Regions from separate parts of the Shewanella rhizosphaerae genome, predicted to be linked through region 3. Evidence: predicted binding sites of a transcription regulator. Region 3 holds the regulator's gene; each other region holds the start of a gene.
What was found. The regulator ArgR, encoded in region 3, controls arginine synthesis, uptake and breakdown. The targets are predictions, from matches to a motif close to ANTGAATANNTATTCANT.
Positions count from the first base shown of each region.

Region 1: a site for ArgR is predicted at 2,275-2,292, ahead of argA (amino-acid N-acetyltransferase). Genes of this name have one in related genera too.
Region 2: a site for ArgR is predicted at 1,447-1,464, ahead of K0I63_RS08450 (citrate synthase). Genes of this name have one in related genera too.

Region 1 covers NZ_CP080420.1:4,160,894-4,165,102, forward strand. The annotation lists gene rarD (EamA family transporter RarD) at 1-192, shown strand, start outside; gene K0I63_RS17990 (hypothetical protein) at 163-702, opposite strand; gene argA (amino-acid N-acetyltransferase) at 889-2,211, opposite strand; gene rpmG (50S ribosomal protein L33) at 2,536-2,709, opposite strand; gene rpmB (50S ribosomal protein L28) at 2,716-2,952, opposite strand; gene radC (RadC family protein) at 3,076-3,753, opposite strand; gene coaBC (bifunctional phosphopantothenoylcysteine decarboxylase/phosphopantothenate--cysteine ligase CoaBC) at 3,889-4,209, shown strand, end outside.
Region 2 covers NZ_CP080420.1:1,873,196-1,877,404, reverse strand. The annotation lists gene sdhA (succinate dehydrogenase flavoprotein subunit) at 1-591, opposite strand, end outside; gene sdhD (succinate dehydrogenase, hydrophobic membrane anchor protein) at 592-939, opposite strand; gene sdhC (succinate dehydrogenase cytochrome b556 subunit) at 933-1,328, opposite strand; gene K0I63_RS08450 (citrate synthase) at 1,741-3,027, shown strand; gene K0I63_RS08445 (efflux RND transporter periplasmic adaptor subunit) at 3,734-4,209, shown strand, end outside.
Region 3 covers NZ_CP080420.1:990,977-995,185, reverse strand. The annotation lists gene ispB (octaprenyl diphosphate synthase) at 14-985, shown strand; gene mdh (malate dehydrogenase) at 1,119-2,054, opposite strand; gene argR (transcriptional regulator ArgR) at 2,362-2,832, shown strand; gene K0I63_RS04465 (cupin domain-containing protein) at 3,029-3,487, shown strand; gene K0I63_RS04460 (Dyp-type peroxidase) at 3,625-4,209, opposite strand, start outside.

The DNA.
Region 1 (4,209 bases), 1.4 Mb from region 3:
ACGCGTATTCCGCTGTCTATGCTGGGCTTCTTCCAATATATTGGCCCCAGCATCATGTTTATCATGGCCGTCAGCCTGTTTAACGAACCCTTCGATCTCGAAAAGGGGATCACCTTCGCCTTTATCTGGAGCGCCCTGGTGATCTTTACCCTGGACCTGGCGTTAAAGAGTCGGCGCAAGCAGGCTGGATAACAAGGCCTCCGGCTGCTCCAGACTCAAGATCAACAGATAGCCCTCGGTCGTCGGCAAAACCAATACCTGGCCGTCGCCGGTGACCGACAGTAGGGCCTTATCTGTCCTGTCGCTGGCATCTGCCAGCTTAAACCACCCCAGCGAATAACCCGGCATGCCCACACCGTTGCTGCGATAGCTCAGCTTAGGCGCATCATCTCCTCCCAAGCTGACGATTTTAGCCTCAGCCGGCACAAGGCTTTGAAGCGGTAACTCGACCCGGTAGAGGGGAATATCCACCAGCATAGTGCTTGGTGTAAGGCGCACGCTGGTATCATGGGCCTTGTAGAACACCCAGGAGAGCAGGCCCAATACGGCGATCACCATTCCCGCAGAGGCATATTTCGCCTTCTTAGGTAGGGGCTTCACCATCAGCAGCACTAGCACCAAGGCGACACCCAGCAGCATAGACAGGAAGATCCCGCTGGTTGCCGAATCTAAGGTCGTGAGTTGAAAGACTTGAGTATCCATCTCTAAATATCCTCTTGAAACATATGGGCATACAAGCAGGTCACCCCTGAGCCCAACCCTAACATGAACCGATAACTTGAGTGTGGCCTTGCCGACATATTATGTCAAGAGTCGTTACTGTGAGTTAACGTGGACACACAAAAAGACCACCCCAAGGGTGGCCTCTTTCATCGGACGCGTTTAGCGTTATTGAAGATCTAAGGCGAGAATCTTCGACTTGCGCTGATAGTTATACAGCTGCTTCTTCTTGTTTGGCAAGGCATCGACCTCGACGATCTGGAAGCCATGCTCGAGGAACCAGTGAATGCTGCGGGTCGTCAGCGCAAACAGGCGAGCATAACCACGCACCTTGGCCTGACCTATGATGTTCTTCAGCAAGATGCTGCCGCGGTCGGCATCGCGATAATCGGGATGCACCACCAGGCAGGCAAACTCTCCGGCGTTGTCCTCCTCGAAGGGATATAGGGCCGCACAGCCGATCACCAAGCCATCACGCTCGATCAGCATAAACTGCTCTATCTCCATCTCCAGCTGCTCACGTGAGCGGCGCACCAAGACCCCTGCTTGTTCCAGCGGACGGATGAGATCCAAGACACCACCGATATCGGCAATGGTAGCTCTGCGCAGGCGCTCGGCACTCTCGGTCACTATCTGGGTACCGATACCGTCACGGGAGAACAGCTCCTGCAGCAGGGCGCCATCATCGAGATAGCTGACGAAGTGACAGCGAGCCACACCGTTACGACAGGCGTCTATGCTGGCCTGTAAGAAGGCCCGCGTGCCCACACACCAGTTGTCTTCATCGGTCAGCTCGGACAAGATTCGCTGAGCATCGGTCGGCATCAGCTCGGCGATCACCTCGCCGTTACTGTCGAGTATCCCCTCCTTAGCGCTGAAGCCTATCATCTTGTCGGCCTTGAGCTTCACCGCGATCTGGGTCGCGACCTCTTCGGCGGTCAGGTTAAAACACTCGCCGGTCACAGAGGCCGCCACAGGTCCCAGGAGCACTATGCCGTGATTGTCCAGCTGACGCCTGAGGCCCGCCACATCTATGCGTCTCACCTTGCCACTCAGGCAGTAGTCGACGCCGTTGTCGACCCCTAAGGGCTGGGCTATCACGAAGTTACCGCTGACTACGTTGATCTGCGCCCCTTGCATTGGAGTATTGCTCAAGCTCATCGACAGACGGGCGGTGATGTCCAGCTGCAGACCGCCCACCACCTGCTTGATCACCCTAAAGGACTCTTCATCGCTGATGCGCACCCCGTTGTAATACTCAGGGGAGAGATTATGCGCGGCCAAGGCCTCATCGATTTGCGGCCTAGCGCCATGCACCAGCACTATCTTGATCCCCAGGCTGTGAAGCAGGGCAATATCGTTGATGATGGAGCGAAACTGACTCTGCGCCAGCGCCTCACCACCCAACATGACCACAAATGTCTTGCCCCTGTGTGCATTCACATAGGAAGCAGAATGACGAAAACCCTCGACTAACTCAGTAGTGCGCACCCGCGTAACCTCAACAATAAATATGTGACAATATCGCCACCTGACGAATAACAAGCCGATTTTATTGCATTTAAATTCACATTAAAAGCATTTGTTGTCATCGAAAGCGATATTTTTTCATCACAAAGAGACAATCTGATTAAGCATAGCAGAACAGATTAAGATCAGAGGCTTAGGTAAAGGCCGGAATCCGTCGGCGCGCAGGGTTATCACCTGGGAACTTATCTAAAAAATAGAAATGAGCTGGCCAACGCCATGGGGAAATTTAGGGCAAAAAAAAGCCCCTGCAATGAGGGGCTTTTTCCAAAAAACGTGAATCAAGAATTACTTGATTTTCGCTTCTTTGTAGATAACGTGCTGACGGATAACGGGATCAAATTTCTTGATCTCCATTTTTTCAGGCATGTTACGCTTGTTTTTCTCAGTCGTGTAGAAGTGACCTGTTTTAGCGCTAGAAACTAGCTTGATCTTCTCACGGTTACCTTTAGCTTTAGCCATGGCTTATTACACCTTCTCGCCGCGGGCACGAAGTTCAGCAACAACAACTTCGATACCTTTCTTATCGATAATACGCATACCTTTAGTAGATACACGTAGCTGTACGAAACGCTTTTCGTCTTCTAACCAGAAACGGTGGTTCTGTAGGTTAGGTAAAAAACGACGACGAGTCGCGTTCTTAGCGTGCGAACGGTTGTTACCAACCATCGGCTTCTTGCCAGTAACTTGGCATACTCTTGACATGTCAATCTTCTCCAAAAACAATTTAACGCTCGAGCATTAATGTACCTCGAATATGGCCGTCGCCCGAGGCACACAAAGAGGGCGCATTTTATACAGGATCTAAAATCAAAGATCAAGGGATATTCAATCTATCCATCCCCTCTCTGCAAACGAAACTATCTCACGATCGCCCACAACCATATGGTCTAGCAGCGAAACATCTATAGTCGCCAACGCGTATTTCAATCGCTCAGTAATTCGCCGATCAGCATGACTGGGCTCAGCCACCCCGGAAGGATGGTTGTGGCACACAATTACCGCTGCGGCTTTTTTCTCAAGCACTAGGCTTACCACTTCTCGCGGATAAACCGAGGCTGAATCTATGGTGCCACGGAACAATTCGACGAACTGAATCACCCTATGCTGACTATCGAGCAATAAGATGGCAAACACTTCGTAGGCACGATCCGCCAATTGTCTCATTAAATAGTCCCGAGTTAAATCAGGATCTGACAAAATCTTTCCTCTTCGTAGATTTTCTTGCGCGATCCGCTTGCTTAACTCGATGGCAGCCTGCAATTGAGCATACTTTACCGGGCCGATTCCCTGAATATCACACAGCTCACTCAAGGAGGCGTTAAAGAGCGCCCTGAGGCCACCGAAGTGGGTTAACATGACTCTGGCCAGGGACACGGCGCTTTGTCCCTTGAGGCCATTTCTGAGCAGCACCGCCAGCAACTCGGCATCGGAGAGCTGAGCGACACCGCTACGCAGCAGTTTTTCTCTGGGCCCCTCTCCCTGAGGCCAATCTTTGATTGCCATAAACACTCCTTGTCTCGGCGCCATCTGCACACCTAGGCTTTAGAGTATGGTCTAGTTTTTAAAAACTTGTATCCTCAACCTCGGCAGGATTGTGGTATGGTTAGCGGGCAAAATTAAACGCGATTAGTGATCAACATGAGTCTAACCAATAAAAAGATATTGCTGGGAATTGGCGGCGGCATTGCAGCCTATAAGTCTGCCGATCTGGTCCGCCGCCTGAAAGAACGCGGCGCCGATGTGCGTGTCGTCATGAGCCAAAGCGCGCAGGAATTTATCACGCCGCTGACCCTGCAGGCACTTTCGGGCCATCCCATTGCCACCGACCTGTTAGACCCGGCGGCCGAAGCCGCCATGGGGCATATCGAACTCGCCCGCTGGGCCGACTTAGTGTTGATCGCCCCGGCAACCGCCAACCTAATCGCCCGCATCAATGCCGGCATGGCCGATGAGTTGATC
Region 2 (4,209 bases), 880 kb from region 3:
GGCCTTAGACTTGAAGTAAACGATCTCGCCGGTTTCGATTTCGATTGCAGTACAACCTACGATGGCACCGTCTTCGTTCTTAACCAGGTCAAGTGCATACCACTCAGAGAAGACTTCAGTCTTATGCTTAACGTTCTGCTGGTATAGACAGTGCAGCAGGGCGTGACCGGTACGGTCGGCCGCCGCAGCGGTACGTGCCGCCTGCTCACCACCGAAGTTCTTCGATTGGCCGCCGAAAGGACGCTGATAGATCTTACCGTTATCGAAACGAGAGAATGGCAGACCCATGTGCTCGAGTTCGATAATGGCTTCTGGACCGGTTTGACACATAAATTCGATAGCGTCTTGGTCACCGATGAAGTCGGAACCCTTAACGGTATCGTACATGTGCTGTTCCCAATGGTCTTCATGAGCGTTACCTAGGGCGACGGTAATACCCCCCTGGGCAGAAACGGTATGAGAACGCGTTGGGAATACTTTAGATAACAGCGCGCAGCTCTTACCTTCTTTAGAAATCTGTAGTGCAGCTCGCATACCCGCGCCACCGGCGCCAATTACGACTGCATCAAACTCACGAACTGGAATACTCACTTAAACACCCCACACAATAACAATGCCAGCAGCCAGGTAAGAAAGCGCTGCTACGACGAAGACGAATTGGAGTACGCCACGAACGGCTACCGGCTTAACATAGTCGGTGAGCACCTGCCAGATACCGATCCAGGCGTGAACCAGGATGGCGACCAGGGCAAGAAGCGTAAACACTTTCATCGGCAAAGCACTGAACAAACCGTGCCATACGTCATAAGTGAGAGGCGCACTAGCGGCGATGAATCCTACTAAGAAAATGGTGTAACAAGTAAGGATCACGGCACTAGCACGAAGAAGAATAAAATCATGAACGCCACTGCGTCCAAGACTCGCTGCATTTGTTACCATACCCAAATCCCCGCAATGATTGACCATGCCGCTGCAATAACGAAGGCGGCTTTCGCTGAAGCGTTACCCGATTCCAACTCTTCCCAACGACCGGTATCCATGATCAGGTGGCGTAGGCCAACAATCAGGTGATAACCAAGCGCGGTCAGAATTCCCCAGACAACAAACTTAACGATAAAGGTATCAAATAGAGATTGAATGCCTGCGAAACTCTCAGCAGATGCGAGTGACTCACTCAACAACCAGATAAGAATGCCGACGGCAAACAGCATGATGACACCGGAGACACGGTGTAGGATTGACGCAATCGCTGTTGCAGGAAAGCGAATGGTCTGCAGATCTAGATGGACAGGTCTTTGCTTTTTCACGTTCTGCTCACTCTGCTCCATTGAGCATTATTTTTGTTATTGAACCTCTTTCGAACGAAATTTGACCAGCAAGCAAACTTACCACCTCCTCTCGCCTCAAAAGGAAAGTTGAAACAAACAGTTAACTAATTCAAAAATCACTAAATAAGTATGTAAATAATGGTCTACGAATTGGTTTGTTTGTAGCTCTTTCGAGCCGAAGCAAGTATACGCCCCACAAATGTCAAATACAAACATCACATTATGCAAATTTTGTTTTTTTGGTAAAAAAATCTGCCAAGTTGCTGTATTGACGGGCACTTACGTCAAATTAAGACCATGGTCTAACGAATTTAAACACTTATTTAAATTGAAATGTGATCTAGATTCACTGTAAAGTATTGGCGTTTGACAAAGCCGCACTCACATAAGAATGAAGTAAGGAGAACGGGGTATGGCTGATAATATAGCCAAATTGGAACTACCAGGGAACGATTCGATTGACCTGCCTATTAAGAAAGGAACGGCGGGATTTGATGTTATCGACATCAGCAAACTCGGTAGCAAAGGTCATTTTACATTTGACCCAGGATTCCTAGCGACAGCATCCTGCGAATCAGCTATCACTTACATTGATGGCGCCCAAGGTATACTTTTACACCGTGGTTACGCGATCGACGAACTTGCCGTCGACTCAGACTATTTAGATCTTTGTTATCTACTGCTTTACGGTGAGTTACCTAACAAGGCTCAATACGACAAATTTGTTTACACGGTTAAGACCCACACTATGGTTAACGAGCAACTGGCTTCGTTCTTCCGTGGTTTCCGCCGTGACGCACACCCGATGGCCATGCTATGTGGCGTAACCGGTGCACTGTCTGCATTCTACCAAGACTCTCTCGATGTCAACGACGAACACCACCGCGAAATTGCGGCGTTCCGTTTAGTCTCTAAGATGCCGACTATCGCCGCTATGTGTTACAAGTATTCAATTGGTCAGCCATTTGTTTACCCACGTAACGACCTAAGCTATGCGGGCAACTTCCTAAGCATGATGTTTGCCGTTCCTTGTGAAGAGTACAAGGTTAACCCAATCATCGAACGCGCTATGGATCGTATCTTTATCCTGCACGCAGACCATGAGCAAAACGCCTCTACCTCTACCGTTCGTCTAGCCGGTTCATCGGGTGCTAACCCATTTGCGTGTATCGCAGCGGGTATCGCCTCACTTTGGGGTCCTGCACACGGCGGCGCAAACGAAGCGTGTCTGAACATGCTAGAAGAGATTGGCACTGTCGATCGCATTCCTGAGTTCATCGCTCGTGCGAAAGATAAAGAAGATCCATTCCGTCTGATGGGCTTCGGTCACCGCGTTTACAAGAACTTCGACCCTCGCGCCAAGGTTATGCGCGAAACCTGTCACGAAGTCCTTGCTGAGCTTAAGGTCAATGACCCGCTGCTCGACGTGGCGATGGAACTTGAGCGTATCGCGCTGGAAGATGAGTACTTCGTATCGAAGAAACTCTATCCAAACGTCGATTTCTACTCAGGCATCATCATGAAGGCTATCGGCATTCCAACCAGCATGTTCACCGTACTGTTCGCCCTGGCGCGAACCGTGGGTTGGATTGCACACTGGAAAGAGATGTTGGATCAGCCTGGTCACAAGATCAGCCGTCCACGCCAGCTCTACACAGGCTCACCAGAACGCGACTTCGTCAAACTGGACAAGCGTTAATCGCTGCCTGATTTTAAAAAGCACCCTTCGGGGTGCTTTTTTTATGCCTCTCTTCTGATAGCTTTGCTTTAATCGCTCTACTTTTATCTCTCTTCTTTAATCGCTCTTTTCTAATAGCTCTTCTTTAATAGCTCTTTTGGTCGCACTCTTTTAACGCCTCAGTTTTAGGCAAGGCTTTATGCCTGAGCTTTTCCGTGAGCCTTTTACATGCACCTTTTACATGCACCTTTACATGAGTAGTTATAGAGGAGCTTTTTTATTTGGATGTTGGTATCTGAGCCTTCACCGCAATGGGTTCAAGATTTAAAGCGATTGACTCCCTTTACCTTGCACACCTTTCCTCTTTAAGCCCTTTTCTTTCTGCCCTTTCCTTTCAGCCCTCCCCGCTCAGTCCTTTTCCTCTCAGCTTTTCACTTCTAAGCCCTTTTCCATTAAGTAATCAGCCTGACATCTTGCCAGCTTAAGCTCCCCCATGCAGCAGAGATACATTTTGTATCAAATCCAATTTGCACTGACCTTGGCAATGGGTCTTAACTGTTAATTAGTCAAAAGCATCACATGTTAAACATTTTCGCTACAAACCAGTTAACAAACTCACCAACACCTAACTGATTTTAGCGTAAGCAACTGATAAATAACTGTTTAACATTTTGGCACACCTTGTGCTTACTAAGGCTAATTGGATAAATAACATAGGTATCTTCACATGGAATCTTTTTCAAAGTTTAAGTTGGCACTTCCCCTACTATTTGTCGCCGTACTCAGTGCATGTGGTAATGAGGAAACAAAGAAAGAAGAAGAAAAGTACGCCGTTCCCGTTGAAACCACAACAGTCATACAAGGTGATGTCTCCTCTTTTTATAGCACTACCGCAACTCTGGAAGCTCCTCAGGAAGCCGACGTTGTTAGCCGCATCGCCGGTCTTATCGAATCCATTAAGGTTGAAGAAGGGGATCGCGTCTCCAAGGGTCAATTGCTGGCAGTAATCGATGCTAAGCGCCAGCGCTACGATCTGGCCCGCTCACAGGCCGAAGTGGAAATCATCGAGCAAGAGCTCAACCGTTTGAAGAAGATGAGCAATAAAGAGTTCATCAGCGCCGATTCCATGGCCAAACTCGAATACAACCTACAAGCCGCCATCGCCAAACGCGACTTAGCCGCCCTACAGGTACAAGAAAGCAT
Region 3 (4,209 bases):
GTAGAGCCATTATATGGATTTGAATGCCATTCGTCAGCTGGCAGACGCTGATATGAAAGCCGTCGACCAACTTATCTATAAGCAGTTGGAATCGGATGTCGCCCTTATTAATCAACTCGGATTCTACATCATCAATGGCGGCGGCAAACGTATGCGTCCGCTGCTCTCTATCTTGGCCGCCCGCGCCATCGCCTATGAAGGTAAAGCGCATCTTAAACTGGCGGCAATCGTTGAGTTTATCCATACCGCTTCTCTGCTACACGACGACGTGGTCGATGAGTCTATGCTTAGACGCGGCCGGGAAACCGCCAACGCCCTGTTCGGTAACAGCGCCAGCGTATTGGTCGGTGACTTCCTCTATACCCGCTCTTTCCAGATGATGACAGAGCTGAAGAGCATGGAGGTGCTTGAAGTGCTCGCCGATGCCACCAACGTACTGGCAGAAGGCGAAGTATTGCAGCTGATGAACTGTAACGACCCAGACACCAGCGAAGAGAGCTACATGCGGGTGATCTACTGCAAAACGGCGAAACTATTTGAAGCCGCGACCCGTCTGGCAGGTGTGCTGGCCGATAGCAGCATAGAAGTGCAAACTGCACTGGCCGACTATGGTAAGTATCTGGGCACCGCCTTCCAGCTCACCGACGATCTACTGGACTATACGGCCGACACCGAGGCCCTAGGTAAGAACATAGGCGACGACTTAGCCGAGGGTAAGCCTACCCTGCCATTAATTTACGCCATCGCCAACGGCAACGAGCTGGAGCGTCAATTGATTCGCGATGCGATCGAGAAAGGCGACGGCACTGAGCATATCGATACCATATTAAATGCCCTTAAGCAGTGTGGTGCCCTGGACTACACAGAGAAACGCGCTCAGGAAGAAGCTGAGAAGGCGATACGCGCATTAGATCTGCTTCCCGATAGCGACTATAAGCAAGCCCTGATATCGCTGGCGAGAATCGCCGTGGCGCGCGATCACTAAGTCGCAGACTATTAGATCCTAATCAGTCTTTCGCCCCTCGATATCAAGGTAAAAGTTACCCATAAAAAATGGAGCCAATTGGCTCCATTTTTTATTTAAGGACTAACACTCACACTAACTTAGAGACTTAGCCTTATTTTACGAAGTCGACACCCAGTGCGATATCGGCTTTAAGCGTGTCTAGCATAGCATCACGTGCGTTGGCTTCGAACTCGCTAACCTCACCATAGGCAAGTACCTGCTCGATGCCGTTCTTACCCAGTAGTACAGGTTGCGCGAAGAAGTCAGCATGCTCGCTGCCACCATCGACATAGGCACACTCAACAACGTTAGCTTCGCCCTGTAGACCGCGAACCAGTGACAGACCGAAACGACATGCTGCCTGACCCATAGACAGAGTCGCGCTACCGCCACCCGCCTTAGCTTCAACCACTTCGGTGCCCGCGTTCTGGATACGAGTCGTCAGTGCAGCCACTTCTTCATCAGAGAAGCTTACGCCTTCGATTTGAGACAGTAGTGGCAGAATAGTCACGCCGCTGTGTCCACCGATAACATTCACTTTAACGTCGGCAACGTTCAGACCCTTCGCTTCGGCAACGAAAGTTTCAGAACGGATAACGTCAAGGGTAGTCACACCGAACAGACGGTTCTTGTCATATACACCGGCAGCCTTCAGTACTTCTGCAGCGATAGCGACAGTGGTGTTAACTGGGTTAGTGATGATACCGATCAGCGCCTTAGGGCAAGTTGCGGCACACTTCTCAACCAGGTTTCTCACGATACCCGCGTTGATGTTGAATAGATCTGAACGATCCATGCCTGGCTTACGTGCAACACCAGCAGAGATCAGTACCACGTCGGCACCTTCCAGCGCTGGCGTTGGATCTTCACCCGCAAAACCCTTAACTTCTACAGCGGTCGGGATGTGGCTTAGGTCAACGGCAACACCAGGAGTGACTGGCGCGATATCATAAAGGGATAGTTTTGAACCGGCAGGCAGTTGAGTTTTGAGTAGTAGGGCAAGAGCCTGGCCAATACCACCGGCGGCACCAAGTACAGCAACTTTCATAGTTATCTCCGTTAATTCTTGGATATTATGTGATATAGATCTAGATTTACCGATGGCGCAACATTACTGGAATCACGGTAAAAATTCAATTATCCCTTAGTCGTGTGGCCAGATAATTTCAATTTCTCCCAGCCAACTGCCATTTACAGGCCATTTAGGATATACTGCCCGGCCTTGCCTGCGACCCCTTAGCGCTCCAACCACCCCGCAAACCTGAATTTTTATTCACACAATCCGAATAACGCTTGACTAATGGCGCAAAAATATTCAAAATAAGCCAGTTTTTTGAATATAAGAATAATTCGATATGCAAGCCAATAAAAATCAAGACGAACTTGTAAAGACCTTTAAGGCTATCTTGAAAGAGGAGCGTTTTGGCTCCCAGAGCGAGATAGTCAACGCCCTGCAGTCCGAGGGTTTCAACAACATTAACCAATCCAAAGTCTCACGCATGCTGAGCAAGTTTGGCGCCGTGCGCACCCGCAACGCCAAGCAGGAGATGGTCTACTGCCTGCCCGCCGAGCTTGGGGTCCCGACGGCCGGCAGCCCACTGAAAAACTTAGTGCTGGATGTCGACCATAATCAATCTATGATAGTGGTCAGAACCAGCCCAGGCGCGGCCCAGCTGATCGCCAGACTGCTGGACTCTATAGGTAAGCCTGAGGGCATACTGGGCACCATCGCCGGTGACGATACCATCTTCATCTGCCCTTCCAACATTCAGGAAGTGGACAAGACGCTCGAGACGGTCAAGTCGCTGTTTAACTACGCCGATTAGTCCGCTTATCAGGGATGGCCTAGGCCATCCCCCGAGAGACACCCTTTAGCCTGTTTAGGCAAAGGGTGTTTTTTTATCTAAGTTTTGACTTGGTTTTACCTAGGTTTAATCACGCTCAAATTGAATACTATATATCTGATAGGATACACTGAGTCCAAACCATCCCCCTCTGTCACCCGATGGTTAAGGACCCGAGATGAATAACAATAAGATAATTAATATCGACAACCTTTGCTGGGAATCTTGGCAACACTCAGATCGATACGCCAGCCATCAAAAACATATCGGCGATGCCGCCGGTTGTCAGCAGATCGGCGTCACCATGGAACGACTGGAACCCGGTAAACTCTCCTCCGTCGCCCACTATCACACCAAGGAAGAGGAACACCTCTACGCGCTGCAGGGAGAAGCTACCCTGTATATCGACGGCGAGCCTCACCCCTTTAAGCAGGGCGACTATATCTGTTTTACTGCAAATTCAGGCATCTCCCATACCCTGAAAAACGAATCCGACGCCGACTTCCTGTTTCTGGTGCTGGGCAATCGCGATCCCCACGATGTGGTGGTGTACCCGGAGCACAATAAGGTGCAGGTGCGCTCCATCGACGAGATCTATGCCAAGCGCCCTACCAACTACTGGGACCCCGACCATTAAGTCACCGATAAGCGGGCACAAAAAAACACACCTTAGGGTGTGTTTTTATTGGGTTAGTGACAACAAGCCAGAAGCCAGCAATATGGACTTTTGAGGTACTCACATCAAAAGTACCGCTATGCTTTAATCCTCAAACTCTAATCCTCGAACTCTGCCTCTCGCTCCATGAAATCAAGCGACGGGGCAAAGAATGCCGAGCCTGTCAGTGCCTGGGTAAAGTGCATCAGGTGATCGTGATTCCCCTCGCCGTCGCCATGAACCATGCTGCTCAGCATCTTCTCGAAATGTACCGAGTTGCGACAGACTGATATAAACATCAGCCCCTGCTCCTTCATCGACCCGTAAGGCATACTCTGGCGCAGGATCTCCATCGACTTGCCGTCGGCATCCTTCAGATTAACCCGCTTGATGTGGCTGGTAAGCGGCTTATCCTCAGAGGCATACTCGATATTGTCTATCTTGGTACGGCCTATGATATCTTCCTGCTTCTTCTGCGGTAGTCGGTTCCACTTGCTGAGGTTATGGGCAAACTTCTGCACATGAATATAGCTGCCACCACGGAAATACTCGTCTTCGTCGCCCACCAAGGCCACATCCTGACGATGACGCCCCTTAGGATTCTCTGTGCCGTCGACAAATCCGGTTAGATCCCGGGTATCCATAAACTGGAATCCGCGCTCCTCATCCACCAGCTCAACCAAATCTTCAAACATCTGGCACAC